3 regions of the Clostridium sp. 001 genome follow, and region 2 is predicted to be linked to each of the others. Evidence: riboswitches for the same ligand, from Rfam matches in the RefSeq annotation. Region 2 holds a riboswitch; each other region holds the start of a gene.
The links. A riboswitch is a leader RNA that binds a small molecule or an ion and turns the genes downstream of it on or off. The one in region 2 is predicted to bind cobalamin.
Positions count from the first base shown of each region.

Region 1 (10,466 bases), 720 kb from region 2:
TCTTTTAGCTGCCTGTACTCTCTCAACTCTTAAGAATTTCCTTTTCCCACCACAAAATGCATTAAAGCCCATGTTATTATCAATAAGTTGATCCAGCATAGTAAATAATTCATGCATATTAAACTTAGTATTTGTACTTATTATAGTTTCAAGGGCCTTAAAGTCATAAACTTTTGACAATTTAGAATCCTTAATTAGATCTTCTGTTACTAATTTTTTAAAAGCACTTGCTAGTTTTTCGTCTTTATCTTCCAAAAATGAAAAATCATTTTTACTAATTTTTAGGACCAATTGTATTAACTCACTTGTAGGATGAAGTCCCAAATTTTTAGTAGCACCAGCTCCCCATAATACTACCGTTTCAGGCCAATATTTTTCAGGCATAAACCCATATCCCTCCTTTAATTTAACTTTAACTCAACTTTGGCACATATAAAATTTTGACTCAATATAAAAACTTTGCGAAGCAAAGCTTCGCAAGTTAAGAATTAATAATGAAAAATTAATAGTGAAGGATGATTTTTAGCTATCGCCAAAAATCTTTAAATTTATATAGATTAGGAATGTTCCGCTTTAGCGAAACGAGTAGTGAAAATCTTAATCAAAGATTTTTTGTAGTGTAACGTAAAAAAATCCACATTAACTATTAATTCTTCATTCTTAACTATTAATTAAAAATATTGCGACGCAATATTTTTAAACTGCGAAAGTTGAGTAATTAATTTTTGAAATATATATATTATACCACCACAAAACCTTTCATATAAAAAATTAACCGGGAGATTTTTCAATCGCCCGGTCTATTTTTTAATATTTTACTACTTTAAATTCTGCTCATAGGATTCTATCATCCTTTTTACCATCTGTCCTCCTACTGATCCAGCTTCCCTTGCTGTAATATCACCATTATATCCATCTTTTAAATCTACTCCAACTTCTCTTGCTGCTTCCATTTTAAATCTATCCAGACCTTCTTTTGCTTCTGGAACTAATGCTCTATTACTTCTACTTGCCATAATTAATTCCCCCTTTAGGATTTTGATAGATTTTTATTGAAGTACTTATTAGTTGTGTATTTAAATTTTGTGCAATTTCAAAATTAATACTCTATTGAATTAATAACAAAAAAGTTAAATTTTAAATTTGTTTATAATATCCTGCAGATTATCTGCACTCTTTTTATTATCTTCAGCAGTAGATTTTATGTCACTTAATTTTTCATTTATACTACTTGCCTTACTAGCTATTTCAGTGACACCTCTAGCACCATCACTCACAGTATTAGCTACTTCTCCTATAGCATTAGTTATTCCTTCAATAGAGGAACTTAGTTCTTCTGCTACAGCACTAAAGTCAACCATGAAATCGCTTACTATTTCAGCATCCTCGTTATACTGATTACCTGTTTTTACTAATTTATCATAATCCTTCAAAACAGTTTCATTAATAAAATTAAGAATTTTTGAAGAATTATTTGACAAATTTTCTACTGCTTCTGTAACCTTACCAACTACAATTTGAATGTTACTAACTGTTGCCGAAGATTCTTCAGCTAGTTTGCGAACTTCTTCAGCTACTACAGCAAAGCCTTTACCAGCTTCACCAGCCCTAGCTGCTTCTATAGAAGCATTCAAAGCAAGTAAATTAGTTTGATCTGTTATTGAAAGTATATCAATAGAGAGGGAATTTATTTCTTCTATAGATTTAGATTTTTCAATAGCTTTTTCTAAATCGCTTTTCACTACTGTATATATTTCATTAGTACTTTCATTCGATCTAACAGCATCATGTTTTAAATTTTCTGCCCTCTGTGCAATACTATTAGCATTAGTTGAACCATCTGCAGCTTTTTTAGCCATAGAATCCACTGTCCCACTCATTTCATCAGAAGATGCTGAAACTTCCTCTACTGTAGCTGCATTTTGCTGCATGCCTGCTGAAAGATTTTCACTTTCTGATGCAGTTTCTTCAGCATACCCTTTTAATTCAGCAATTAAATTTTCAACCATAATTGCATTAGAACTTATTGTGCCTGAAGCTTCTTTCATATTTTCAACCATTTCCCTCAATACTTTTCTCATGTTTGTCATAGCACGAAACATTGTTCCAACTTCATCATTATATTTGTATAGTTTTTCAAAACTTTTATCATATTTTAAATCCAAATTAGCTGTTTTATTTACAAGATCAACTATTTTTATAATAGGATTTGTAATTTTTAATGAAAATGCATAACCTATTCCTATAGCTATAATTGACAACACCATTGCTATAAGTATTATAGCATAAGTTGTAGCTCTTATATCTTTGAGCATCTCTGACCTGTCAGCAGTTATTACTATAACCCAGTTTGTTTCAGGTATAACTCCATAGCCTGCTATTTTTTCCTCTTTGTTAAAAACATATTTCACTAAACCCCCTTTTATACTTTCACCTCTATTCAATTTATCAGCTATAGCTTTTATTTCAGGTGTTTCAATCGGTTTACCTATTTTGCTATTAGTTGGATGATAAATTATTTTACCTTTGTTATCCATCAATAAACTGTAACTAGATGAAAATTCACTTATTTTGATACCAGATAAATATTTTGAAAAACTAGTTCCATATATGGCCATTCCAACATATCCCAAAATTTGATCATTTGCTTTAATCGGATTTGTAAAAACTATTATAGGTTTATTGCTTATTTTTGATAGAACTATCTCACTTATAGAACTTTTACCTTCAAGGGTAGGCTTATTATAGGACCTATCACTTAAACTTTTACCTATGTAGCTTTTGTCACTATCTGAAATTATATTTCCTTTAGTATCTACTAAAAATGCGTGTTCAAGATTTTTAGATTTTTTTACATAGTCCTGTAACGTTAAATTCATATCCTGTCGTTGTTTATTAAAATCTTCACTATTCGGAGAATCTTCATTTATTTTCATTAAATTTTTAACTACATTTTTTTCTGAAAAAATTCTAGCTGCCAAAGCTTCTTTTTCTATTATCACACTTATAGTTTCTGAAGAGCTTCCAGTTATCCCTAGTATTTCACTATTAGTTTTCTCTTCCACTATGCCGCTAGATCGATTGCTAACAAAAAAAGTCGTTATGGACATTAGAACAACAATAATAGCTGCTATTAGTATTGGTATTTTTCTTTTTATAGACATAATACTCTCCTTCCATATTTGAATCTATTAATTCTATTTTCGTATATTTGAGCTTTAGGTTTAATTTAATTTAAATTCAAAGCTTAAACATTAAAAATATTTTACAAAAAAGTGTGCTAAATAGTAAAAGAGAAGTTATATAAAAATACCACAACTAAGTATTCTCATACAACTTCTCTTAAATAAGATAAGCTATAAAATATATTCTGTGAAAATTGTAAATTATTAAAATTCAAAAAATATTTTTACTTTTTTCCAACAAGTTTTTCGCTTGTCCAATTGTAAGGGGCAAATCATCCACATTTAAAATTCCATCTTTATTTAAAATTTCAATTAAATGTGCTACTCTAGGAAGTCTTAAATTAATCTTACGAATAATTTCCTTTTTATTAAATACTTCTTCAGTAGTTCCCCCCATTATAATCTTTCCTCTATCTAGAAGATAAACTTTATCCGCAAGAAGTGGAACTGTATCCACGTCATGTGTTGCAAAAATTAAAGTAATTCCAAGTTTTTTATTTATAGAATCCAAAAGTCTAATTAATTTGTGCACTCCTCGTGGATCAAGTGCTGCGGTTGGCTCATCCAATACCATAACTTTTGGTTTCATAGCAAGTACACTTGCAAGTGCAATTCTCTTTTTTTGTCCACCGCTTAAATTGTGAGGGCTTTTATCTTCATAACCTGACATTCCCACTGTTTTTAAAGCCCACTCTATAGTATCCTCTAACTTTTTTCCATTAAATCCCATGTTTAAAAGTCCATAGGCAATTTCCTGCCTGACTGTAGGGTTAAAAAGCTGGTCATCAGAATCCTGAAATACCATTCCCACACTGCGCCTAATCTCTACTAAATTTCTTTTACATACTTCCATACCATTTACAGTGATAGTTCCAGATGTAGGTTTTAAAATCCCATTAAATAGGTGAAAAAGTGTAGACTTTCCCGCACCATTTGGGCCAAGTATTGCTACCTTCTCCCCACCTTTTATTTTCATATTAATATCTTTAAGTGCCATACTCCCATCACCATAAGCATAACTAACTTGAGACACATCAATAATTTCCATAAACATTCTCCTTTAAATCAATACATTTGCAATAATTAGAACAATCAATAAAATTACACCTACTACTCCAAGTCCAAAATCCTTAGAAGGTACTGGATATGTAAAAAATTTAGCTTCTATACTATCTTCATTATATCCCCTTGACAGCATGGCATTATAAACTCTTATACTTCGATCTAAAGATTGTATTATAACATAGACTGCTATTTCCGCAGTATCTTTAATCTGATGAAACCAACTAGACTTATATCCCATACGACTCAACTGAGCATGTCTCATACTTTTTCCCGTCTCTTCAATAATAAATATATACCTATACATCATATCTGCCAAGTCCACTATTATAGATGGCATTTTAAATATTCTAAGGGTTTCAAGTATTTCAATCATAGGCGTACAAAATGATAGTACACAAGCTAAACTAACAGCTGCCATTATTCTAAGCATTAGTAAAATTCCAAGGTCAAGTCCTTCTTTATAAATATATAAATGATAACTTCCAAATGAGATATAAGTTAAAACATGACTACCATTAGTAAAAAGCATACTTATAAATACAATCCAGGCTATTCCAAAAGGTATGAGTAATCTTTTTACAAGCCTTTTCAATGGCAAATGTAATGTATAATACCCAAATAAAGATAGCACCCATAAAAAAGTTACCAAATACCAATGTGAAAGGAAAGTAGCAATAATAATACCACTTAAAAACAAAACTGTTTTGACTCTCCCATCTAAACAATGTAAAAAACTATTTTTATCATACATTTTTCTAAATGAAGCTAGTTCCATAATTTTATTCTTCCCCTTTGACTTTAATTTGCCGAACATCTTTCCCCAGTAATGTCCAACTATCAATCCTGCAGAAAAAACACCTAATTCTTCATCACGTTACAGGACGTCCAATTTTTAATAATCTTTTCGTAAACGATTTTACCCTTCCTAGAGAAACCTAGGAAGGGTAAATTATAATAACTGAAATAATATACTATAACAAAGGTCACCTCCCTATCACTCGTAGAGTTTAATGGTTCCTAAAGCAACATAGGCAGGTCTTCTGACTTAAGATCATCATCCCTATAGCCTTCCCAGTTTCCCAGTGACATATAATAAGGACTCCTCTTTTCACAGCGGCGGGACCGTGCAGACTTTCCATCTGGCTTCCCTTTTCAGCATAATAATGCACCTATATCTTTTTTATATTCTTTTATCAATAATTGCTTTTCTAATTATGATATATAACTATTTAATGCAATTTTCTCACAATATTTCTTTCATGTCAAGTATGCTACTTAATGCCCTGCAATTCGTAATTTGGAAATTCATTATTGTAAAATGGCACATATATTTTTCACTTTTATGAGTCTTTTACTTAGAAATACCACGAATCTAGTTTTCATACATAAAATAAGCAATAGCATCTTTTAATACTGTAGCAAAATCCACATTTCTCTTATGATAAACATTTCCTCCATATTCATTAGATTGATTATCACATATATAAGCATAATCATAACTTTTTGGGTCACACCACTTCATGAAAGTATAGGTATGGCTTGGACCATTCGTTGTAAAGCATATATCACCAGGTCGAAGTTTTGCTAAATCCTCACACTTAGTCCACCCTCTTTGTAAAAGTTGTGATGTAAATTGTACAGTATTACATACCCACTCTGGCAAATCAGTAAGTCCTGATCTTCTCAAAGCTTCACTTTGAAAATATACACAGTTATTGCTTGTGTCACCACCGTGAAGCTCAATAGCTCTATTTAAAACTGATTGTCTATGATCTTCATCGCTAAGATAATTATAAAGATTTTTCTGCAACTCAGAATGGGAAGCAGAAGTATCTGTTGGTGTAGTCGGCTCAGGTGATGGGTCAACTGGTTCTGGCTGCGGCTGCGGTTGTGGCTCAGGTGATGGTTGAGGCTTGTCCGACGTTTTGCCATTTGTCAAAGTTGCCACTATGTCTCCAGTTATCCCAGCTTCACCGCCAAATACATATAACTTACTAAAGCTTTTATTTTCTATAAAACATTGTGTTACAGGAGCTGTACTGCTTCCTACCAAAACTATCGGATTTGAATTTAATGCAGCAAAAGCTGATCCGCTTAAAGCATCTGCAAAGTCTTCTGAATAAGCCAGACAAATCGAACTAAAATCAAATTTATCAGAAAAAGCATTTATTATATTTATATTTCTTTCATATTTATCGCTTCCAGAAATCCTCTTAACATTTGGAAACTTAGATGACACAGCATCACTTATTATGTCTTGTCCACCCAATACATAAGTTACCGGTATATTTTTACTTTCTACCAATTGACTTACTGAATCTGGTACTGAATCCTTTGGGACTAATATAATTGGCATCTGCAATTTTGCAGCTATAGAAGCTATAGAAAGTGCATCAGTATAATCACTATCTGTAGTTAAGATTATTCCATTATATATCCCTATTTGATTTGCCACTGATACAGAGGTCTCAGTTCTGTTAAGTCCAGAAAATCTTTCAGTTGGTATATTCATTTCATGAAGTTCATCGTCAACTTCATTGCTTATAACTCCAGTGCCTCCTACAATAAAAACTTGTTTAACATTTAATCTCTTTATTTGCTCAATTGTAGTATTCTCTAGTCTATCACTGCCATTTAAAAGTATTGGTGCATTATACTTTTTAGCTAAGGTTGATGCACTTAAAGCATCTGGAAAGTTATATCCATTCACAATAACTGCATAGTTGGAATTTTTCCAGCCTTGATTTACTATTTGTGAACAGGTTCCATATCTATCTTGTCCACCTAATCTTATAGATTCTGGTGAAGCTGCACTAGCTTTTGCACCAAAAAATATAAATATAAACATAAAAACAGAAAGTAAAACAATTAATTTTTTTCTCATATGTACACCCCTTATTATTTAGTAATCAGCTTTCACACATACGATATTTTGACTTAATATAAAAACCTTGTGAAGCAAAGCTCGCAAGTTAAGAATTAATAATGAAAAATTAATAGTGAAGGATGATTTTTAGCTATCGCAAAAAATCTTTAAATTTATATAACTCATCAATATTTCGCTTTAGCGAAACGAGTGATGAAAAGCTTAATCAAATATTTTTTGTAGTGTAACGGAGAAAAATCCACATTAACTATTAATTCTTCATTCTTAACTATTAATTAAACGCTGCTTCATATACCTTCAACATCTTCTTTTTGAATATCTATTATTTCTGCGTCAGTATTATTTTCTACAAAAGTTATGATATTTTCCATTGTTGAATCTACTTGTGCAGAAGTTCCACATATTCCTGCAGCTCCTATAACTATCATTTGATGAACATCCTGCTCATCAACTTCTGCCACAGATACGTTAAACTTATTTTTTAACTTTTGAACTATGCTTTTTACTACCATTCTTTTTTCTTTTAATGAATGAACCCAAGATGCTCTCAAGGTAATTTTCATAAGCAATATTTTCATATGTTTCACCATCTTTTCATTATAAGTATAATTTGCTTTCTGTTTTCCTGTCAACTTTTGATTATAGAAATAGTTTTACAATAGCACAAATAATCTCTTCAATTATGCCCTCCAAATTGCTAATATCATTTCTACTTTTCATCTTCATATTGGTAACCTTCTATATTTTTAATTATTGCCATTTGATCAGGCAAATTTTCAATTTCAATTTTAACTTCTGTTGATTCATCAGTTATGTCTTCATTATAGTTTCTCAAATAATCATAAAGATTATTTTCATTAACATGACTGTAACTATTTACAGCTATAACTACTTTACCTATCTTTAAAATCTTATTTGAACTGCAGCATTCACTTAAAGCCCTAGATATTTTACTCAATAAAATCATATCATGCATTTATTATTTACCCCTTTTTCAAAACTAATTTGTTATTAAATTTTTAACTCTCCCACTTTAGGTAGACCATTTAATATCTTTATTTCTCCACTGTGACATGCCCTAAATTGTAAAGTTAAGTCTTTTCCAGCATACAGACCAAAATGCGTCCCTCCACCCCATACAGGAGACAAACTCACATCATACACTATTCCATTTACAGCAACATACGCCGGAGAGCCACCAGCACCATTGTATTTTGAAAGTTCTTCCAAAGTAAATTGTTTTTCCTGTCTTACTATATCTTTGTTCATTGTATTCATTAGTTTTTCTAATTCCCCTATTTGAATATTCATGAGATGTCCATAATAGCTTTTTATAAAAGGGCATACAGCAAACATACTACTTTTTTTATAAAAAGTTATTTTTCGCCTAATTATCTTCAGCTTTTTCATTAAATAAAAATCCAACTATTTTTCCTCCTCTGCTCTATCATTCAATCTCAGAAAAATATTTTTCAATACATCTTTTGAAATATCCTTAAGCTTACTTTGTAAATTATGGCTAAGTCCCAATTTAAAGCTTACACTAGCTGCTTCAATTTCAATAATAAACCCAGTTAATGATTTGTAGTAAACTCCTATAATGTCTATGAAGCTATAGCTGTGCTGGGTATAATATTTGTTTTTGCACTTATAATCTTGTAAGCTGGCAACTGTTATCGTACCTGGAACTTTTCCATTATAAGAAGCATCTATTATAAATATAAAATCACCATCTTTTACTTGGGAAATGCAGTATTCCACATCTGTTTCTCCTATTATAGATTGAATATGGTTATGTGCAAGTTCCTCTTTTATATTTTCCAGGATCTTAATTCCAATGCCATCGTCTTCCATTAATATATTTCCTAGAGCAATAACTTTTGCTTTCATACTATAACCTGTACGTCCACTGGTTCATATGCATCACTTATCAAATGAGTTGCACAGGAAACACAAGGATCAAAGGACCTCATAATTCTCCCAACTTCTATAGGCTGCTTTATATCTTTTATTTTCGTTCCAAGTAAAGATTTTTCTCCAATTCCAAGCGCACCTGATTGATTTCTTGGCCCCATGTTCCACACTGTAGGAGTTATAATATTGTAATGCTTTATAAATTTATCTTCTATACTTATCCAGTGTCCCAAGGATCCTCTAGTTGTGTCAATTAATCCTGCACCAAATGCTTTATCTGGGATTTCATATATTCTTTGTTCTGCTGGAATAAGCTTAATTCTATCTGCAAGTCCTTGCATAATTTCTAAAATCTTTTTTGTTTCAAGTACTCTGGCAACATTTCTGTCCATACATGAACTTCCACCAGTATACTCACCTGAAAGTATCAATCTTGCTAGAGGTCCTACTTCCATAGAATAGCCATCATAAGTTGGCGATTTTATAAAGCTGTAACCTGTTTCTTTAGATAAATTTATTGTTTCATCATCATTCATGTACCAGGTGTAAAGTATATTCTCTGTAATTTTATTACTATTAAAGTTATGCTTTTGTCCATTTATTAAGACAGAAGGTCCTACATAACTTATCTCAGGATCAGCATACTTATCAAAAATTCCATAAGTCATAAAGTTTCCATAGGCTTTTCCCATTTTAAAATAATCAGCATAGTATTTTGAAATTATGTTCATGTCCTCTAACATAACACTACTTACGAATTCATTAATTTGAGAAATAATAGATTTAACTTTTGTAAGTTTATATGGATCTATATTTATGGTAACTCCTCCAACAAAAATTCCGTGATTATGGGGAGCCTTTCCTCCAAGAGTAGCCAATCCTTCATGGGCTAACCTACTGTATTTAATACTTTCAATATAATCTTCACTTATCTTTTTATTTAAGTTATAAGGTAATCTATAATCTTCATATTGATCTGAAAAAAGAGGATTTATATTGGGCATCTTCACATAACTTGGTATAGTCAAATTATAAAAATGTCTTATATGATTTTGTATAAATTCAAAACCATGTATTAAATTACGCATATACGAATCATTTACACTAATTTTTATCTTCAAAGCATCTTCAAGAGCTGTAGCAGCTGCCACAGCATGAGCTGTTGAACATATCCCACAAATTCTTTCTGTAAAATATACTGCATCCAGCGGCTGTCTGTTTTTTAACATTTTTTCAAATCCTCTAAAAAGCAATCCACTAGTTTCAGCATCTACTATAATATTTTTTTCTACTTGCACTTTAGTTTCCAAAAAACCACTTATTCTCGTAATTGGATCAATGGTAATTTTCTTTTTCATAGCACCCTCCTTACTAATACCTTACAAATGGTTCCATACCATCTGGAAATCTAGAAT
Region 1 covers NZ_CP020473.1:944,337-954,802, forward strand. Annotated here, with positions in the region: gene B5S50_RS04210 (hypothetical protein) at 1-384, opposite strand, end outside; gene B5S50_RS04215 (alpha/beta-type small acid-soluble spore protein) at 819-1,016, opposite strand; gene B5S50_RS04220 (methyl-accepting chemotaxis protein) at 1,131-3,164, opposite strand; gene B5S50_RS04225 (energy-coupling factor ABC transporter ATP-binding protein) at 3,397-4,233, opposite strand; gene cbiQ (cobalt ECF transporter T component CbiQ) at 4,246-5,025, opposite strand; cobalamin riboswitch at 5,263-5,438, opposite strand; gene B5S50_RS04235 (cell wall-binding repeat-containing protein) at 5,623-7,134, opposite strand; gene B5S50_RS04240 (DUF503 domain-containing protein) at 7,425-7,715, opposite strand; gene B5S50_RS04245 (hypothetical protein) at 7,847-8,113, opposite strand; gene B5S50_RS04250 (cytochrome b5 domain-containing protein) at 8,149-8,562, opposite strand; gene B5S50_RS04255 (hydrogenase maturation protease) at 8,563-9,027, opposite strand; gene B5S50_RS04260 (nickel-dependent hydrogenase large subunit) at 9,024-10,409, opposite strand; gene B5S50_RS04265 (hydrogenase small subunit) at 10,423-10,466, opposite strand, start outside.
Region 1: another riboswitch for cobalamin. It lies ahead of cbiQ (cobalt ECF transporter T component CbiQ); the one in region 2 lies ahead of B5S50_RS01065 (energy-coupling factor ABC transporter permease).

Region 2 (10,466 bases):
CTCTAAATGATGTATTAAAAAAGGCATATGCAGTTTCAGATATGAAACTCTCCCCTGCAGCTGTTGCCTATTCAAGAGCAAGAGGAGCAGACAGGATGTCCTCCTACGGAGATTTTGCAGCTATAAGTGATGAAGTTGACTTATCTGCTGCTAAAATACTTAAAGCATCGGTTTCAGATGGAATAATTGCCCCATCCTATAGCAAGGAAGCACTAGAGCTTCTAAAGACAAAGAAAAAAGGAAACTACTGTATAATTCAAATTGATCCAAATTATGAACCAGAAGAAATGGAAAAAAGAGAGATATTTGGAGTAACTTTTGAACAAAAAAGGGATGATGCAGTTATAACAGATGATCTTTTAAAAAACATAGTAACAGATAATAGTAATATGCCAGAAAACGCTAAAAGAGATCTTCTAATTTCAATGGTCACCCTAAAATACACACAATCTAACTCAGTTTGTTTTGCAGTAGACGGTCAGGTAATTGGAGTTGGAGCAGGCCAACAGTCAAGAGTTCACTGTACAAGACTTGCTGCATCAAAGGCAGATATATGGTTTTTAAGACAACATCCGACGGTACTATCCCTTCCTTTTAAAGAAGGACTTAAAAGACCTGAAATGGATAATGTAATAGACCAGTATCTCCGTGATGACGTAACTCCTGAAGAAACTATGGGATGGAAAGATGTATTTACTGAAATTCCTAAAAGATTTACTTTAGATGAAAAAACGGATTGGCTTTCAAAACTTCAAGGTGTATCTTTAGGATCTGACGCATTTTTCCCATTTAGAGATAATATAGATAGAGCTTCTAAAAGCGGTGTGAAGTACATTGTTCAGCCAGGTGGTTCTATAAGAGATGACATTGTAATAAAAGCTTGTAACGATTATAATATGGTAATGGCATTTTCAAATTTAAGATTATTTCATCATTAATTATAGATTATCTAAGTAGTTACATTTAAAGTTTAAGTAATGATCTAAAAAAACTGCTGTTGCACACCATTGCAACAGCAGTATTAAAGGGATTAGATATGTTTAAGTTAACACCAATATATAAAAAGGGACTTCTTTTGGAAGTCCCTAATTAACACATTATGTAGCTATATCAATTTTGTAAAAACATAGCTTAAAAATTACCAATGCATTAATCTTTCCCTCCGAAAGATTATTTCAAAAGTATAGGCAGGTCTCCTGACTATAGGATCATCCTCTTTAATTCCTTCCCAGAATACTCCAGTGGAAATTTAAAATCGTCACCCAATACAGTAGCGGGGGCTGTAATGGAATTTCACCATTTTCCCTTTTAATTACCTACGTAAACCACATACTTTACTATTTGATTATGTTTACATTATATACTTATGTCATTCATTTGTCAAGTAAAATGCATTAAATATTTTAATTATAAAAAAATTCTGTAATAATGACTTATTTATACTCTACTCTTCCTCTAAAGATTTTTTATTTGACTTTGATTTGCCAAATATTTTCTCCCAATGATGTCCAACTATCAATCCTGCACAAAAATTTGCCACAGAAAAAGCTCCTACTTCTGCATCACCAGGCAATTCAATAAATGGATGATGATCTGCTTTAATTTTGCTTGAAGCCATGGTGTTTACCTTGTCATCAGTGCCACCTGCCTCCATGTTATGACTGCTCATATACTTACCTGCTCCAAATATAAGAACCAACAAAATTAACAATACTGTTAGAATAGATTTAGTAAATCCATCTATAAACTTAATGCTTGTACCTTTCTTATTTTCTACATCTACTGCATTTGTAGTTGATTTCATCACTATCTTGCCTCCTTATATTTCCGTCCAAGTACATCTGGCATTAAATCAGGACGCCTGCTTACCATAACCTGCAGAATTACAGCTGTAAATACTGCTTCGCCTATAGCTAGAGGTATTTGAGTAGGTCCAAACCCTGCAAAAAATATCATCCACTGCTTGACTATAGGGATATGTCCATGCAAACTTATTGCAAGTTCCAAAGCTGCTACTAAATATGTAACTATATCTCCAACAAAACCTGCCACTCCAGCTGCAAGCCATATAGGGCTTTTAAAATGTCTTAAAACCTTCCAGCAAAAATATCCTGAAATTCCTCCTGCAATACCCATGGAAAAATCATTGGCACCTATAGTTGTAATACCACCATGTCCCAAAAATATGGCTTGAAAAAACAATCCAATAGCTGAAATTACAGCAGTAGCCAGTGGTCCTACTACAATAGCTGCCAGTGGTGTGCCACAAGGATGAGAGCAGGAACCGGTTACAGGTACAGGAAAGTGCATGCAAGAAATAACAAATACTGCCACTCCCATCATAGCAAGAAAAGGTTTATAATATAAATTCTCCTTAACTCTTCTTTTAATCTCTTTAATACCCGGTACAATAAACATGGCACTTATTACATACCATGTACCCCAGGCCTGTGGTGATAAAATTCCATCTTCAATATGCATTTTTATAAGACCTCCAATTTTAATAAGTTACTTCTTCTTACGCATCGTAAACGATTTTAACCCTCCTAGACTAAACTAAGAGGGTTAAATGTATAATAAATAAATTAGTATACTAAAATTAAGTCACCTCCCTATCACTCGTAGAGCTTAATGGTTTCTAAACAATATAGGCAGGTCTTCTGACTTAAGATCATCATCCTTATAGCCTTCCCAGTTTCCCAGTGACATATAAATAAGGACTCCTTTTCTCACAGCGGCGGGACCGTGCAGACTTTTCATCTGGCTTCCCTTTTCAGCATAATAATGCACCTATATCTTTTTTATATTCTTTTATGATAATTACTGTAAAATTGCATTATGTAATTATTTACGTTAATTTTCTCACAATTTCTCTTTTATGTCAAGTATGATCTTTAATGTGCAGAGATTTAGCACCTAAATTCCAGTGAAAATTTTATTTTTACTGGAATTATATTTTTTTACACTTATTTAAAGGTCTGGTAAGCCCTTAAACCGGTAGATCGTAAAAATTGTTATACACTCCCCTACCCCTAAAAATCTTAATGCAAAGTTTCCAGTTTTTATTTTAAAATTACGTCTTTATGAATAGTGGATTATCCCAATCATCTTCTATAGTAAATCTTTCATCTTTTATATCTTCAATAATATCTATTTGGAGCATTTTTTTCTTCCTAAAACCTCTGATACACCTAAAAAAATATAACTGCATTAAATTAAATGCTAGTATCATAAACATTAAAACTGTCTCTACCCCTGTAGAACTGTGAAGAAAACAATGATCTAAATGCCATTCAGTTTTCAACTGATGAAATACATTATTTTCAATATCCCATCTTTTATGCATTATTTTCCATAAAGTTTCTACTGATATAAATTTATCTGTTGTTATGATCCATTCTTCTTTAATTTCTGCTTTATCTCCAGTATGAATTTCTTCTATAAATTTTATGAATCTTACTTCTATACTTGAATCAGACATTTGAAAATTATCATCATCCCACGCTTTAATCTTTCTATAGGTATTTACATTTTCCTTTACAGTCCAATCTTTATCTGCCTCCCGGCATTTAAATAGGGCTAATGCATCTTTTACAATGTGCAGCCTTTCATCTTTTACTCTTACCAATGCATCCATTCCTATAGAAAGAACTTCTTTTATCCAAGTAGATTTACAGTAAAGAGCATCAGCCACTATGATGTCAGCGAAATGATGATACTTCTTATATAACTTCTTAATTAGTCGTTTACTACCCGTAATTTCACCTTCATCTTTACTTGAACTATCTTTTTTAGGTTCAAGCATCTCTTGACCTAAAATAATATGTGGGTCTGATCCTACTGTTGCACACACTACAGATCTATGAAAATAATGGGTAGTTCCATCTCTATTCTCTCGAGAAAGGCATTTATTGCAACATTTTTTAGTACTTTCAAATAACTCTACACCATCTATGGCAGCTACTTTTAAACCATCAATAGTACCATTTCGAAATACTTTGTTTTTTATAGTTGTTTTTATTATGCTGATATGAATGTTTTTCAAGCCATCCATATCAAAGTTACTTAAACACCGCCTGACTGCGTCAATGTGCAGCATTTTAGTATTTTTAGGTAACACTTTTTTAAATTTATTCTTTTCAATCCAATGTTCTAATCTATTGAAACTTCTTATTTGAAGCATGAATCCAAATAACACTACGAAAACTATTGTTGAAACTTTTACTGGAGATTTTACTCTTTTATCTTTTAAACTATTGATTTTTTCACCTATATCATATACTTTATTAATATAAGTAAGTAATTGTTTTAAATAACTTTTACTCATTTTATCAGCATCCTTTTATTTTTAGTTTTCAGCAAAACCATTATAAAAAGGATGCTTTTATTATGCAAATTTTTTCCGTATAATTTCCAGTAAAAATCGGAATCTATTACTTCTACTGTAAATATTCATAAGACTTTATAATCCAAAGGACTACCGTCCTAAAAATTTTTTAAGTGCTAAACTTCTGTTTAATGTGCCTATTATAGTAAACAAGCTGCATCTTGAGTGTCGATATATTGTTCTAGCTCTCCAATAGAGTTTCCAACAAGCTCGTAGACAAGATACTCCGGTTTTACAAAATCCAGCAGCTTTTTTACACAAGTGTCTGTAAAAGGCTTATGGCTGTCTATATTAAAAACATGCATATACATTTCTTCACTCATTGGAGGTAACGTAAACTCTTTTCCTCTTGTGCTACTTATTTTTTCCATTACGTATTCACCTGATAAAGAACAATTAAGATGTATACCCTTTATTATTTTTTTTAATTCTCCTAAATTTTTTACAGTATTTATTATATATTCAATTCCCTGTTTTTCACTTTTAAGATGCAAATTTGTATTCATTAAATGTGATGTATCCAATACAAATCCTTTATTTGAATAATTAACTTTATCTAATAACCTATACGCATTTTCATAACTTAACATGGTAAATCCAGGCCACCACTCATTTTCAAATAGTAATTTTATGTTTGTATCCATGCCTTTAAAAACTTCATTTATTAGATCACTAGCAGCATCTATAATTTCTTTATCAGTATATGTAAAATCATAATTGAAAACATGCTTTTCTTGTACATGAGCTACATGAAGAACAGCATATTCTGCACCAATCTTATCAGCCATTTTAATCTCTTTTCTGTAGTGCTCTATCATAATTTCTCTGTTAGTACCACCATAATATTTTTCAATAACATCCAAACTTTTGAATTGTTTTAAAAGTTCCTGTGTATTATTATTCCAAAAATCTAGCCATGTAGGATAATACTTTAAATGGACGCCTTTAACAAGGTTACATGGAATAATATTTTCATCTAACCCTATGGGATGCAAAAGCTCAATACCATTCATTTTATGTTTTTTTAAAAATTTTATGATATTATTTTTATTACAATCAAATCTTTCAACATCATAATTATATGTAGACAAATTCATTAACTTTAGCATTTTTTATATCTCCTATTTACTTTTAGTATTTTCGTTTACTACACAAATTTTTACAGACGCATTGGTACCCATAGTAAGTTGACTTTTTAATTTTTTAGAATTGTCAAATACAATTTTTACAGGTATTTTTTCAACTTTTCTGTTATGCTTTCCGTCAGTTGAATATGCTGTGGGATTTAACGCATCTTCTGTCATTTCACCTATAGATTTTATTTTTCCTTGAAATTTTTGTGAACCATATTCATCTATAGTTATCTGAACAGGTTGTCCAACCTTTAATCTTCTTATTTTTGTTTCATCTATCTTTGCAGTAACATAAAAATTTTCAGGATCTGCTAAAAGTGCTGCAGTTTTTCCTGGAGATAAAACTTTCCCTGCATTCACTTCCTTTTTTACAACAATACCGTCAATAGGTGATTTTATTAAAGATTGTTCTATACTAGAGTCCGGAAGATTACCCATATCCTGACGTGCCAATATTTCATCTTTGCTAACTAAATCTCCTTCGTTTACATTAAATTGTAGTACTTTTCCTTGAATTTGTGAACCTACTTTAATCACATCAGCAGTAACTTTTGCATCATCAGCAGCTACATAATACACGTGTTCATATACATAATAGGAAACCCAACCAATAGCTATCATTAAAACTGATGCTAATATTCCTATAACCACTTTTTTACGATTTTTAATTATATTAATGACTGTACCAAGTTTCATATTAACCCACCTTTTTCATTATTTCAATCCAACCTCTGCAAACATACCTGGTTTTAAAAGTCCATTTTTACTATTTAAAGTTACCTTTACAAGAACATCCTGGCTCTGTAAATTCACTTTTGAATTTATGACAGCTATCTTTCCCGAAAACTCATTATCTGAGATATCTGGTACTTTTATCACTACACTCTGCCCAACTTGAATTTGATTTAAAATGTTTATTGGTGCATATACATTTACATAGAGATTCTCTGCATTAACTATTGAAACAAGTGGTTTACCTGGAATAACCATGTCTCCTACATTAATGTTTTGTGAACTTACTGTACCTGAAATAGGTGCTGTAATAGAGGCATCTTTTAAAGATGCCTCTGAAGTTTTTAATTGAGCTTGAGCCTGAGCCAGCTCAGATTGATATTCAGAAATATTAGATGCAGTTGAAATAGTTGCACTAGATAGGTTTGCCTGTGCTGCATTTACTGCTGACTTAGCCTGATCAACTTTGCTCTGTAAATCTGATGTATCTAATTTAATAACAACATCTCCCGAATTTACCTTTTTACCTAATTCTGTGAATATTTCAGAAACTCTTCCGGAAATATTAGAAGTTATATCTACATTGTCATTTGTTGCAATCTTTCCACCCATTATAAAGTTAGTATCAGAATTTGATATAGCTAAGTTTGTAGATTTAGTATTACTTATACTATTTGTAGAACTGCATCCACTAAAAAATATTCCAATAGCTAAACAAAATAAAATAGCTTTTTTCATCTGCATCCTCCCATGAATCATATTATTTCCAATCATCTGAATAACCGTCATGTATGCCATCAGCTAAGTATTTCCATACAACTATATCCCCAGTATGATATATCCACTGACCACTTCCAACGTTTGGTTTTACAAACTTGCTTTGTCCCTTTTTTCTAACATAATAACACCATCCAGAAAGCCTTCCTGCCTTTTTCTCTTCCAGCCCTTTTATAGCTGCAAAATATACTGTAGAAGCAGATCCCGTACATTTGTAATTTATTTTAGCATCATCCAAAATTCTTTCCGTTATGTAACCTACCGTTTCACCGTCCATGTTGTTTACATCTTTTCTTAAAAAAACACTATTACCATTAACTGTATCAATAAACTGAAAAGAATTATTTTCTTCTGGATCACCCGACTTAACCACTATATTTTCACCTGAAGATTGGGAAGCTTCAGGATTATTTTCTTTCTGGCTGGAATTACTCCCTGAGCCACTTCCCGCAGAACTTATATATGAGGATTTATCATTTTTTTGAGTTTCAGAAGAAGGTGCTCCACTGGAGCTTTTAGATGAATCTTTTGATTTTCCATTTTCTTTATCTTTAGCACCCTGTGACTGACTAAGTGCCTTTGATTTACTATTTGTATCTTGAGAACTTGTCTGCTTATTTGTAAGGCTATCACTATACATTCTCTCAGCCTTTATAGCAAATGTAAATAAGATGGCACAGACCACAAATGCTACTACAGCTATAATATATTTTTTCTTTTTATTCAATCACAATCATCTCCTTTTCCCTTAATCTACTATATTTTCGCCATTTATATAAGTTATGCTAAGCTTTTTCTTATACCTCTGTAGGACAGGAAAAAAACTATCGTAAAATATAATTGAAAATATGAAAGAACCCCCTCCATGCAAAATATCAAAGGTAAGTCCTGATATATATGCTCCTATAATACTTGCTATATTTATAGGTTTTATAAATGCAGATACATACCATATATTCATAATCCAATCGAACATAAATCCAAACAAAAAGCATACAAGAGAAAACTTTATAGCTGAAACTTTAGTTCCCTTTCTACCCCAAAAACCCGCTATAATTCCTACAAGTCCCCAGGAAAACATCTGCCATGGAGTCCAAGGTCCTTGTCCAAAAAATATATTAGATAAAAAAGCTGTGCTGCTTCCCACTAAGAAACCTTCATAAGGACCGAACACAAAACCAGTTAGTGCTACTAAAAAAGTTACCGGCTTTACATTTGGAACAGGTGCAAAAGCTACTCTTGAAACAGCTGCAAAAGCACTTAATGTAGCTATAATTGCTATTTCCTTTGTACCTGCATTGCTTTTTTCAAAATAAAAATAGCTTAAAAAAAGTATGGCAAATACCCCAATTGTAGACATAAGAGAAGCTCCTGTTTGAACATCATTTTTAAATGTAAGAGCCATAAGAGCTATAATAATAACAGCCGTAAATGGAATTACTATTTTTTTTATCATTTTACACCTTCCAATATTTTTAATACATTAATAGTCTATTTAAATTTATATATACCTCTCCCTGCATTTCCCTTAAACATCTTATATGCCTCAAGTGCTTGAGTTGCCTGTTCCGTTGCCATAGCATTGTATCCTGTTCCTTTTACATGGCAGAATCCTCCACCTGCTACTTCATAACTTAAAAGGGCATCTATTGTGGTCTTCCCATTTTTAGTAAAAGATTCACTTGTAGGATCTATTCCGTTGGCACAGAGAGCTATTATGACCTGTGATATACTCTCACTATTAGATACTCCCCAGGAAGAATAACCACCATCTGCATCTTGCATAGAAGAAAGTTTATCAAAAGCTGTACTAACAGCATCCTTCACATCTTCTTTATCTTTATAAGGTGCTAAAGCCGTAAGTGCCATACCAGTCATATCCGGATCAGCTTTCTCCCCAGCATAATCCCAACCTTTATCATTTGTTCTATTCTTTAAGACTTCACTTATTAATTTATCTCTTGTCCATGCAGAATCTTGTGGTATGTTAAAGTTTCCAGAATCCAGAGCTATAAGTGCAAATACTTCTGCATTTATTCCCTGTTCCGATATATCTTTGTTATTATATATCTTTTCTATGAGATTATAACTTTTATCACCAGCCTGAAAATTTGTAGGATCCTGTCCTATGGCCATAAGTGCTAAAGTAGTCCTCTCATAATCAGTAGGTTGTGTTAATTCTCCATTTACAGAACTTATGCTATTTTGAAGATTACTCAGATAACTTGCAGGAACTGCTGCCCTATATCTCGATATTGCTAATGCCTGCCAATCATCTAATCCTTCTTTTTCTGCATTACTTAGTATTTTGCTTACAGCTGAATTTAAGGAATTGTCTACAGAAGAAGAAACTCCACTAGATATACCTTCAATTTCATCTAAAATTGAATCAGGTACAACTAAATTGCTGCCTAAAGCTGTAAGTACAGTATTATCTGACATATTAGATTTTATAAAATTTGAAGTATTAGTAGAAATAGTTTTATAAACAAGTACCATAGGAGCAGATTTTTCTGCTGCAAGATCTGAACCTGAAAGTGCATCTGCAAATTCATTTCCACTTGGTCCGTCTCCTTCTGCTATATAAACATTGTCAAATTTAAGATCTGATTTAAAATTTTGAAGTATAGAAAGATTTGTTTCAAATCTAGTAGAACCTCCTAACCTTTCAGCATTTGGAAGTACATTTTTTACGTTATCTCCTATAGAAGCAGTTCCCCCTACTACATAAGTCTTTTTTACGTTACTGCCTTTTATATAGTTACTTACTACATCTGGTAGGCTTCCACTTCCTGATAAAAGTATTGGCATGCCTTTACTTGCAGCTATTGGTGCTATAGAGAGGCTATCTGCATAACCATTTCCTGATGCAACTACGGCACTATCTACATTACCAATATTCTGGGCTACCTTCACTGAAGTTTCATATCTATTTGTACCTCCAAGTCTTTGTATATCACTTATCCCAAGACCTTTTAGTTGAGTTACTATATTGTCAGATAATGAAGCTGTTCCTCCAATTAAAAACACCTTACTTGCTTTAAGTCTTTTAATTTCACTTATAGTATTATCATTTAAGGCATCCTGCCTTGAAAGAATTATAGGTGCATTGAATTTTTTTGCAAGAGGAGCTGCACAAAGAGCATCTGCATAACCATATCCCTGTGCTATAACTACAGTACTGGACCCATCTTTCCACCCATTTTGACTTATTTTAAGTGAAGTTCCAATTCTATCGCTTCCATAAATTCTATCTCTAGTTATAGTTTTAGCAGCAGAATTTTTACTTCCTGCATCAGCATTTACATTTGCTTCAAACCCAGATATTGTAATACCCAGTGTACATAAAAATACAATAAACTTATTAATATTCTTTTTCATATTACTTTCATTCCCTTCTCTTTTATTTTAGAAACTGCTCTTTCCCCAGTCACCTT
Region 2 covers NZ_CP020473.1:221,300-231,765, forward strand. Annotated here, with positions in the region: gene B5S50_RS01055 (phosphoribosylaminoimidazolecarboxamide formyltransferase) at 1-938, shown strand, start outside; cobalamin riboswitch at 1,169-1,345, opposite strand; gene B5S50_RS01060 (hypothetical protein) at 1,445-1,804, opposite strand; gene B5S50_RS01065 (energy-coupling factor ABC transporter permease) at 1,807-2,481, opposite strand; cobalamin riboswitch at 2,633-2,809, opposite strand; gene B5S50_RS21390 (transposase) at 3,074-4,327, opposite strand; gene B5S50_RS01075 (TIM barrel protein) at 4,528-5,496, opposite strand; gene B5S50_RS01080 (efflux RND transporter periplasmic adaptor subunit) at 5,509-6,216, opposite strand; gene B5S50_RS01085 (efflux RND transporter periplasmic adaptor subunit) at 6,235-6,990, opposite strand; gene B5S50_RS01090 (DUF4430 domain-containing protein) at 7,013-7,756, opposite strand; gene B5S50_RS01095 (ECF transporter S component) at 7,778-8,485, opposite strand; gene B5S50_RS01100 (cell wall-binding repeat-containing protein) at 8,521-10,410, opposite strand; gene B5S50_RS01105 (DUF4430 domain-containing protein) at 10,438-10,466, opposite strand, start outside.

Region 3 (10,466 bases), 2.0 Mb from region 2:
TGGACTTTCAGGAAGCTTTGGGGGACAGACAACAGCAGGTGTTACTAGATTATTTTCTAAAAATGTTTTGTCAGACCAGATAGTTTGGTTTTTACCTCTAGCTATATTTGGACTTGCTGCATCTGTAATAGTAGAAAAACTTAAGTTCCCATTTGATAACAAGAAAAAATTAGGGTTAACATTATGGACATTATGGTTGGTACCTGAATTCATATATTTCAGTTATACAAAAGGATTGTTCCATCCATATTATTTAACAATGCTAGCCCCTCCAATTGCAGCTTTATGTGGAATAGGACTTACTTCTATGTGGAAGCTATATAAGGAAGGCAGCATAAAATCATGGATAATGCCTGCAGCATTTATTGCAGAAGGATTGGTACATCTTTTGATGTTATCCTATTTTACTACTACTATATCCACTACTATAAAATGTATAATTATAGCAGCTATCATATTGTGTTTTGCATCTGCTGCACTGCTTATAATATACAGGATAGTAAAGAAAGGAAATTTGGATCAGGGTAATAGTGGAAGGCTTGCTAAGATATTTACAGCACTTGCTCTTATAGGAATTTTAGTAACACCTGCTATCGGTTCTGCTGCTGCTATAACTCACAGCTTAAGTTCTTTGCCAGCTGCAGGATTGGAGCTCCTGTCAAATAGTAAATCAGGAAATTCCATGATGATGGGTGGACAAAACAGCAGTAAGAATTCAAAGCTTATAAAATTCCTTGAAAATCATACGTCAAACGAAAAATATGCACTTGTAGTTTCAAGTTCTGCTTCTGCTGAAGATATAATAATTGAAAGCGGAAAAAGCGTAATGGCCCTTGGAGGTTTCTCAGGATCTGACAAGATACTTTCTCTTGATCAATTTAAACAAATGGTTAAAAAAGGTGAGGTAAGATATGTACTTACAGGAGGTATGGGAGGAAGAGACTCCCAGGATATAATGAATTGGATTCAGAAAAACGGCAAAGCTGTTTCAACTACTGAATGGAAAGATACTACTAGTTCTCAAGCTCAAAAAAGTGTAAATTCTAATAACAATAATAAAAAAGAGAATAGTTCAAAAGAAAATAGTAGTTTCCAGCATCAAGGAATGGACGGCATGAACAATGAAACGCTGTATGATTTAAAAGGCACTGTAAAATAGAGGTAGAGTTTCTAAACAAAAAAATCAACGTATACTCCAGATATTTTTTACAACCTTCAGCTCATTAAATATTTTGATAATTCTAAGTAAAAAATTCTAAAAAGCTAAGAACTTTTGAAAACTCGTACCTCAGACAATTCAAAAGTTCTAAGTTTTTACGAATTTTTTTCTAAGACTTATATGCAAAATATTTAAAAGAGCTTCATTATTGTAAAAATATGCTTGCGTATAAGTTGATTTTTAAGTTATAAATCCACATTGAGGTATTCTAGCTTAAAATTTGAACTTATACCTGAAAATAATGCTGACAAAATTGAAATCACACTTAAAAACTTTTTTTATAAGTCTTAGTGAGGTATTTTAGAAAATCTTAGAAGCTTATATATGTCTGAGGTACGAGTTTATATAAGCTTCTTTAGATTTTCAAAATACCGAACTTTAGACCTATAAAAAGTTTTTAGTATGATGAAATTTGTCAGCATATGAACTGGTATATGTCAACTTTCAATCTAGAAACTCTATAGTTGATTCTTTTTATGATAATGTTATAATTAAAATGAAAATTAATGTTGTAAAATAAAATTTAATAAATAATAGTATAGGTTTAAGTATATTTAATTAAAAGGGAATCAGGTGGAAATCCTGAGCTATCTTGTAGCTGTATTAGGTGAATTTAAGTAGGACAAGCCACTTGTAAATAGGGAAGGCATACTTAGATGATGAAGCTTAAGTCAGAAGACCTGCCTATATAATAGGCCGTTAACTCTACAAGTGATAGGGGGCATTGTAATAAATAAAGCATTTATTACTTATGTTTATGTGTAAAAACCTTTTAACACTTAGTTAAAAGGTTTTTTAGGTATATAGTAAAGTTATATTTTAATTATAATAATATAGTTGTAATATTGGAGTTGATAAAATGATACAACTTATAGGGGTAAAAAGTGAATGTGATATTGAAATAAGGCAGAAGTTCTCTATTGTATCGTCAAAATTAGAAGATAAATTAAAGAATGTTTATAAAATTACAGGAAACGTTTTAATTTTGAGTACTTGCAACAGAACAGAAATATATGTGGATTCTAATACACAAGGGGAAGAACTAATAAATGCTGTATTTGATGCTTTAGGTTGGAGCAGGGAACTTATTATATATACCTTTTATGCAAAAAGTGAAGATGCTATTAAGCATTTAATGGAAGTAAGTTGTGGTTTCCATTCTAAAATTTTGGGAGAAGATCAAATTTTAGGACAAATTAAGACTGCATATAATATGGCATTAAAAGTTAAAACTATAAAAGGACAGCTTCAGAGGCTGTTTCAGAATGCAATAACCTGTGGTAAGAAGTTTAAGAATGACTGTGAAATGTATAAAATACCTGTATCTGTACCATCAATAGCTGTTAAAGAAGCAGAAAAAAGCAAAATAAAAAGGTATATGGTAATTGGGTTTGGAGAAATAGGAAAGCTTGTCCTCAAATATTTAGCTGGTTTGAATACTGAAATTGTATATATTGTAGTGCGTGATTTGAATAAAGTTAAAGATTTATACGAAAATTGTAATTGGATTAAATTCATAACTTTTAAAGAAAGAAAAGCTTATTATAGCAATGTGGATTGTATTATAAGTTGTACTTCTGCACCTCATGCTATAATTTATAAAGAAGAACTTCCTAAAAAGAAATTTCTCATATTTGATCTTGCAGTACCTAAAGATATAGATGCAGGTGTATTAAGTCTTCCAGGTGTAAAAGTATATGACATAGATAATATAAGCAGTATTGATGAAAATAATAAGATTATGCGAAAAGAAAAAATGGAAAAGTACAGGTATATTATCCAAGAATATATAGATGAATTTATAAAATGGCAGTCTTTAGATGAGCTTTCACCGGAAATACAGAAGATGAAAAGTTTTGGAAGTGAAATATGTGAAAAGAGGATAGAGACTTTTAAAAATAAAAGGTATACCAAGGATAATGAAGTACTCGTACAAACTATGATACAGAGTACAGCCAAAGTGTATATAAACAGGGCTATAGATGTATTAAAAGAAGCAAAACTTCAAGGAAAAGAAGATGAATATTTAAAGCTTATAAATAAAATATTCTGTTAATGATGAAGAAATGGAGATGTAAAACTTAATGAGAAATGATGATATATTTAATGAATCTAAATTATATATGCCAGGAGGAGTAAATAGTCCTGTTAGAGCATTTAAAGATGTGCCTTTGAATCCACCTGTTATAAAGAGGGGGAAAGGGGCTTATATCTATGATGAGAATGGTAATAAATACATAGATTTTGTATGCTCCTGGGGGCCTATGATTTTAGGACACTGTGATGATGATGTGGTAAAGGCTATAAAGGATACAAGCGAAAATGCTATATCTTTTGGCGCCACTACAGAGCTTGAATTGGAGCTTGCAAAATATGTATGTACCACTTTAGATAATGTAGAAATGCTTAGAATGGTAAATTCGGGAACAGAAGCAACTATGAGTGCAGTAAAGCTTGCTAGGGGATGTACTGGAAGAAATAAAATAATAAAATTTGCAGGCTGCTATCATGGTCATTTTGATGATTTTTTAGTAGAAGCAGGTTCTGGAGTCATGACAGAAGGAATTCCAGGAAGCGCTGGGGTTCCTGAGGACAGTGTGAAAAACACTTTAATAGCTAAATATAATGATCTTTCTAATGTGGAGAAAATTTTTGAGAAGCATGGTAAAGACATTGCAGCAATTATAGTAGAACCAGTAGCAGGAAATATGGGCGTAATTCCTGGAGATGCCAATTTCTTAAAAGGACTTCGCAGTATTTGTGATAAAAATGGAAGCTTGCTTATTTTTGATGAAGTAATGAGTGGATTTAGAGTAGCTTATAAAGGAGCCCAGAGCATTTATGGAATAAAGCCGGATATAACTACTTTTGCAAAAATTATAGGTGGAGGTCTTCCTTGTGGTGCTTATGGTGGAAGAAAAGAAATAATGGAGAAACTTTCGCCAATGGGACCTGTCTACCAGGCAGGAACAATGTCCGGAAATCCTCTTGTAATGGCTGCAGGAATCGCAACTTTAAAGAAGCTGCATGACAATCCTGATTACTATGCACATCTTGAAAAATTAGGTGCAAAATTGGAACAGGGTATAGGGGACATAGCAAAAAAGAAGGGCATAAATGTTGTAGTAAATAGGTGCGGAGCAATGTTCGCTATATTCTTTACTAAAGATTCAGAAGTTAGAAATTATGAAGATGCTAAAAAATGTGATACTTCTCTTTTTGCAAAGTATTTTCAACATATGATAAGCAAAGGCATTTATATTGCACCTTCTCAATTTGAAGCTATATTTTTAAATGTAAAGCATACTGAAGAAGATATTGATAAATTCTTAGAGGCATTCAGCACATTTGAAGTCTAGGATGTAGATTACTAAACAAAAAATAAACTTATGCTCCGAATATTTTTACAAACACAAACACGTTAAATATTTTGATAAGTCTAACCAAAAAATTTTGAAAACCTAAGACCTTTTGAAAACTCGTACCTCAGACAATTCAAAAGGTCTAAGTTTTTCTAAAATTTTTTACTAAGACTTATATGCAAAATATTTAAATGTGTTTGCTTATTGTAAAATATTTCTACGCATAAGTTTATTTTTAAGTTAGAAACTAAACTTTACAGTTTGAAAATTAAAATAAATTTGCACATATCAATAGATTATTAGTAACTCAATTTTTGTAAGAACCAATTCCTATAATTGTAGAAGAAAGTATTTTAGCTTTACCGCGTATCTTTTTCAAATCAACTAAATTAATCTTGCTATAAGTACTATCACATGTGAAGCAGGCACTAATATTAATTGTGCTAATATACTTCCGATAATCAATCCACCAACAATAAAAATTATGCAGCGGTTAAATTCCAATTCTGTACGTTCTCCTCTTATCACATCATCTGTCATCATAGATAAATATGGATCAATAAATATAACCATGAATATTGTTGAAATACTATTAATTACAGATGCTAAAGTGCTGCAGGTAGTTCTTAAATTAGGACTTAAACATCCAGCATATAATGATGATAAAATACTTACACTAGATATAGAAAATGCAATAATGTTTAGTAAAATTACCTTTTTAGGAGTTTTCCTAAAGTTCCTTAATTCAGATAAATTTTCTTTTTTAGGAATTGAAATGCTATTTTTAAACTGCTCAATTCCTGATTTCGAAAATGCATGAAGCATCAATCTAGGTAAAGACCTATAAACACTAAATGATACAACCAATTTATTAAACACTTTTATAAAAGTTGGCATTAAAATTGCACCAGCTATTGTGGCTAAAGTAATAGAAAAAACTATCCATCTAAAAATATACAGTAAGTTACTAGAATGACCTGTATTTATACCATTTTCAATAGTTTTTGCTAACAATGGAGCTTGAATAGTATTAGCTGTTCTTTGTATAAGTACAAAAACATTAAATACAGCAAAAGATACCGCAATTCTACCAGTTCTTATTCCCACAATTCTAGTAGAATATGCCAATGTTCCTATAACATAAATAATAAAAGTTAGCATAAAAACTAAATATACCTGTATTGTCATTTTTCTTACCACCTTATGGCTTCATTAGTTTATATTTGTTTCATAAATTTGTATATGCAAATTATATCACAAATTTAATTTTGATAGGAACTTATAAGATGAAGATTTCAAATCATACAAGGAAACATGCTGACAAAATTGAAATCACACTTAAAAACTTTTTTTATAAGTCTTAGTGAAGCATTTTAGAAAATCTTAGAACTCGTTATCTAGGGACGTAGTCGCTCTTTACTCCCACTTGCAGAAGCTATACATTGCACACATCATTGGTAAGAAATTGGTAAACGAGCTGCAATCCAACCTTGTGCAATATCATTAAGGCGCATTAAACCACGCCATATAACTTTTACACCTGGCTGACCATCGCTTTTACGACCAAGAAATCCACCTAATTTAGCTATCATAAGTACAGCTTCCTGTAGTGTTGGAGGCTGAGTTGGTGGAATAGGTACTCGATTAATTACGCAATGGAGTGCTTGCCACTCATGATCTTGCAGAACTATATCGCATATTGCTTCTGGATTTTGCTCAGATTCGAGCTTTAACCAAAGAAGCTTCCATGCCACTATAGAATATATTGCAAGGGCGTTTTGCAAGCTTTCTGAGGTCTCTAATTGGAGTTCCTCAATATTACAACCACTTTTTAAAGTATAATGATAACGTTCAATTTTCCAACGTTGCCTATACCATTTGATTTTTTCAACTGCTTGTTCAAGGCTTTTTACAAGCAATGTTGTTATAAGAAGCCAATATATAGGTTTAACTCCTTTGGGAGAATTTATCTCCTCTGCCAAAACTAAATATAATTTAAGATTAGGTAATAACTTTGAATCTTTACGATTAACTGGAGGTTTTATTGTAACAGGGCAATATTTGATAGATAATGTAGCTTCTCTAGGTGGACGTTTGTTTTCAGTGTCTCTAGGTATGTTTGTAAGGATTTGACCCATTACAGGACTACTCTCAATTTCTTGAATTAGATGCTTCCCGTTTTCGAGAACTCTCCTTTTTTGGGTGACTCTTACGAGCAAATCTCTTTCTTCCGATACTGCTTTATGGAAGAAATCATAAACGTCAGCTTCACGATCACAAACAGTAACTACATTTATGTATTGTGGAACATCTTTGAGACTTGAATCTAAAGCGTCAAGCCACTTTTGACTTTCTTTATCTGATGTAGAGCGTTCACGTTTGGTAACCCGTTTCCCAAGTTTTTTTGGATCACGTGTCCATACATGTCTTGATAAAATACCAAGAGGGATACCTTCTACTGTTACTGCAAGGGTAGTATGATTTAACAACCCAAGGTCATATTCTGTGTTACCACATATACCTAAACCTCTAGTTGCAGGATGATCTTTATAATCTAATGTGGTGGTATCTTGTATTGCCAAGACAGTGTCATACTTTTTCATACGCTCGATAGTTTGTTCTCTATGGCTCATTAGGATTGCCTCCGGTTTAACTCTATTGTTACTAAAGAATCTGTATGTTGCCTGTGTTGCAGCATAGCTTTTACATGACTGAGGTATTGAACTTTCAGGGTTTTTGTAGAAAGAATTAGCTATTTTAGTTAACCTTTCATTTAGTCTATTATCTGCAAAAGGTGCATCATTAAATTCCTGTAGTACCCAATCATTAGTATGCATATAAGCCTCCTGAAATATTTAATCTTATATGCATATTAATATATTTATTTATCAATGTTCAAATGTATGTTTTGGCTCTGTATACGTTACTTACCAATTAAATTCCAAACTTATGTGCAATGTATAGCTTGCAGAAGTGGGAGTATTAGAGTGAGTAGTCATCGGATAAAAAGTTTTTAGTGTGATGAAATTTGTCAGCATGTTTTTATATGACTTGAAATTTCTACTTAGAGCTTTCCTAAAGTGCAGTTTTAATTGTAGATAAATATTCTAAAAGCTCATCTTTTAAGACATTATTTTTTAGTGCATAGTGTATATTTGCCTGGAGAAAACCAAATTTATCTCCTGCATCATATCTTTGTCCTTCAAAACAATATCCGTATATTGCCTCAGTTTTTACAAGTTCTTTTAGGGCATCTGTTAGCTGTATTTCTCCTTTTTTATCTGGTTTGGTTTTTTCAAGTATTTCAAATATTTTTGGAGTTATAATATATCTCCCTAGAATTGCAATATTTGAAGGAGCTTCCTGGGCTGTTGGCTTTTCTACCATATCTTTGACTTTAAGAGTTCCCTTTTCAACTTCAATGCCACTTATAATACCGTATTTTGATATAGCTTCTTCCTTTACAGGCTGAACGCCTAAAATAGAAGTATTGTAGTTATCATAACAATCTATAAGCTGCTTGAGGCAAGGTGTTTTGCTGTCAACTATGTCATCGCCTAACATAACTGCAAAAGGTTCATCTTCTACAAAATTTTTAGCAAGGCTTATGGCATGACCTAATCCTTTAGGTTCTTTTTGCCTTGTATAATATATATCTACCATGTTTGATATGTTTTGAACTAACTTTAATAAAGTGGTTTTATTATTCTTTTTAAGTTGATCTTCAAGTTCTACGGATTTGTCAAAATGATCTTCAATAGATTTCTTATTTTTGCCTGTTATTATTAATATTTCCTCAATTCCAGAAGATACAGCTTCTTCAACTATATATTGAATTGTTGGCTTGTCTACTATAGGCATCATTTCTTTAGGTTGAGCCTTTGTAGCAGGAAGAAATCTTGTACCGAGTCCTGCAGCAGGAATTATTGCTTTTTTAATTTTCATGAGTTACACGTCCTTTCTATTATTTGCTTAACTCAACAATTGTGAAATGTGGATCGTGAATTGTGAATTAAATTCATATTATCTATTAATATTTTCATAAGATATATAAACAAAATAATGTTCAGCAGTGAAATAGCATCTATTATTAAACTGTGAGAATCTGAATTCATTCCTCTTGAACCACCAAATAAAATATAATAAATATTGGTGTAAATTGTTATAGTATATCCAACTGCTAGAGTTAACAGTCTTTTATCTTTTAGGTATATAAAGCTTATAACTGATAATGCAGCAGCAGGAAACAAATACCTTTCATGCATTCCTGTAGAAAATGTGAAAACACCTGAAATTTGGACAAGTGCTGCAGCAAAGACAAACATCCTGTTTTTGTTCTTTGCATATAAGTACCAGCAAGATAAAGTAATTGCAGTTATTGCAATCATTCCCCAAATTTGATAGTTAAATATAAAAAACACTTCTGAAATCTTTTTGTAATTCGCTCCAATTAAATTAAAAAAGTTAAATACATTTACAGAAGCATAAGGGTACTCTGATATAGTTTTTGAATATAATTTAAATATCCACAGGGCATTTTGGTTGTAGGAAAAAGGTAATATTATAACTAAAGCTGTGATAATACCCGCAATTACTGATTTTATAAATATTTTTAAATCCCTTTCCCGTACTAGTTCAAATAATAGAACCGGTAAAAATATAATTCCCTGAGGTTTCATAAGCACTGCACAGGTAAAAGCTATAGATGACAGGACCGTCTTCCTTTCCGATAACAAAAACAGTGACAGTACTATAATTAGTGTAAAGAAAGAATCTACTTGTCCCCAAAGTGCAGAGTCTATAAAAGTAACCGGGTTAAAAATGTAAAATGCACTAAGGAGAATACTGAATTCTAGTGATAAATACTTTTTAGCTAACCTGTATATAAAATAAGCTGTAATCACATCAGCTGCTATTGATGGAAGTTTCAAAAGTAGTGTGTAATATGGATTAATTGAACTTATACTTGCAATCTTACCAATTAAAAATAGTACATACATATATAAAGGTGGATAGTCGCCAGATCTTGCATTTGTATAAAATTGAGAAAAACTATTTGCTGCAGTTGATGCCCAATCTTTAAATAAATTTATATCTCCGCCGTATCCTTCCATAACTGTAGATAATGAAATTCTTAAAAATAGTCCTATACACAATAATGAAAAAATCAATATTTTTATATTATTTCTATTTATTTTTAAATCTCTACGAGTTATAAAGTAGAAAGCTCCAGCACACAAAATTAGAAATGCTATTAAATATAAGGTTAAAAAAGGTGCATATTTGCTTTTGGTAGATGAAAGGCCTCCTCCCATACCTCCACCAGGCATTTGATGTGTACCATTTTCAGATCTCTTACTGCTATCTTTGCCAAAATTCATATTATTACCTGGCTGCTTTTGAATGTTATTTTTTTCACCGTACCTGGTTCCATTTGAAAATTTAGTATTATCTTTTGGAACAGGTATGTTTTTGTTGCTTTTATTATTGCTAAATTGCTGTACGTTGTTTTTAGATGTAATAGTATTTGCTTTGTAATTTTTTATACTGTAAATACAAAAAAATGCGGATAGTAATATTAGAAAAATAAGACCTACCTTAAATAAATTCTTTTTTGGAAACATTGTTATCATTTCACTCTCCTCTCTTAGAAGTTGAATACTCAACTTTTGCACATATAAAATTTTGAATTAATATAAAAACTTTGCAAAGAAAAGCTTCGCAAGTTAAGAATTAATAATGAAAAATTAATAGTGAAGGATGATTTTTAGCTGTCGCAAAAAATCTTTAAATTTATATAAATCAGAAATGTTTCGCTTTAGCGAAACGAGTGGTGAAAAGCTTAATCAAAGATTTTTTGTAGTGTAACGGAAAAAAATCCACAT
Region 3 covers NZ_CP020473.1:2,818,307-2,828,772, forward strand. Annotated here, with positions in the region: gene B5S50_RS13200 (glycosyltransferase family 39 protein) at 1-1,159, shown strand, start outside; cobalamin riboswitch at 1,743-1,922, shown strand; gene hemA (glutamyl-tRNA reductase) at 2,079-3,275, shown strand; gene hemL (glutamate-1-semialdehyde 2,1-aminomutase) at 3,304-4,578, shown strand; gene B5S50_RS13215 (lipid II flippase Amj family protein) at 4,966-5,769, opposite strand; gene B5S50_RS13220 (IS4 family transposase) at 6,033-7,418, opposite strand; gene galU (UTP--glucose-1-phosphate uridylyltransferase GalU) at 7,657-8,526, opposite strand; gene B5S50_RS13230 (glycosyltransferase 87 family protein) at 8,559-10,214, opposite strand.
Region 3: another riboswitch for cobalamin. It lies ahead of hemA (glutamyl-tRNA reductase); the one in region 2 lies ahead of B5S50_RS01065 (energy-coupling factor ABC transporter permease).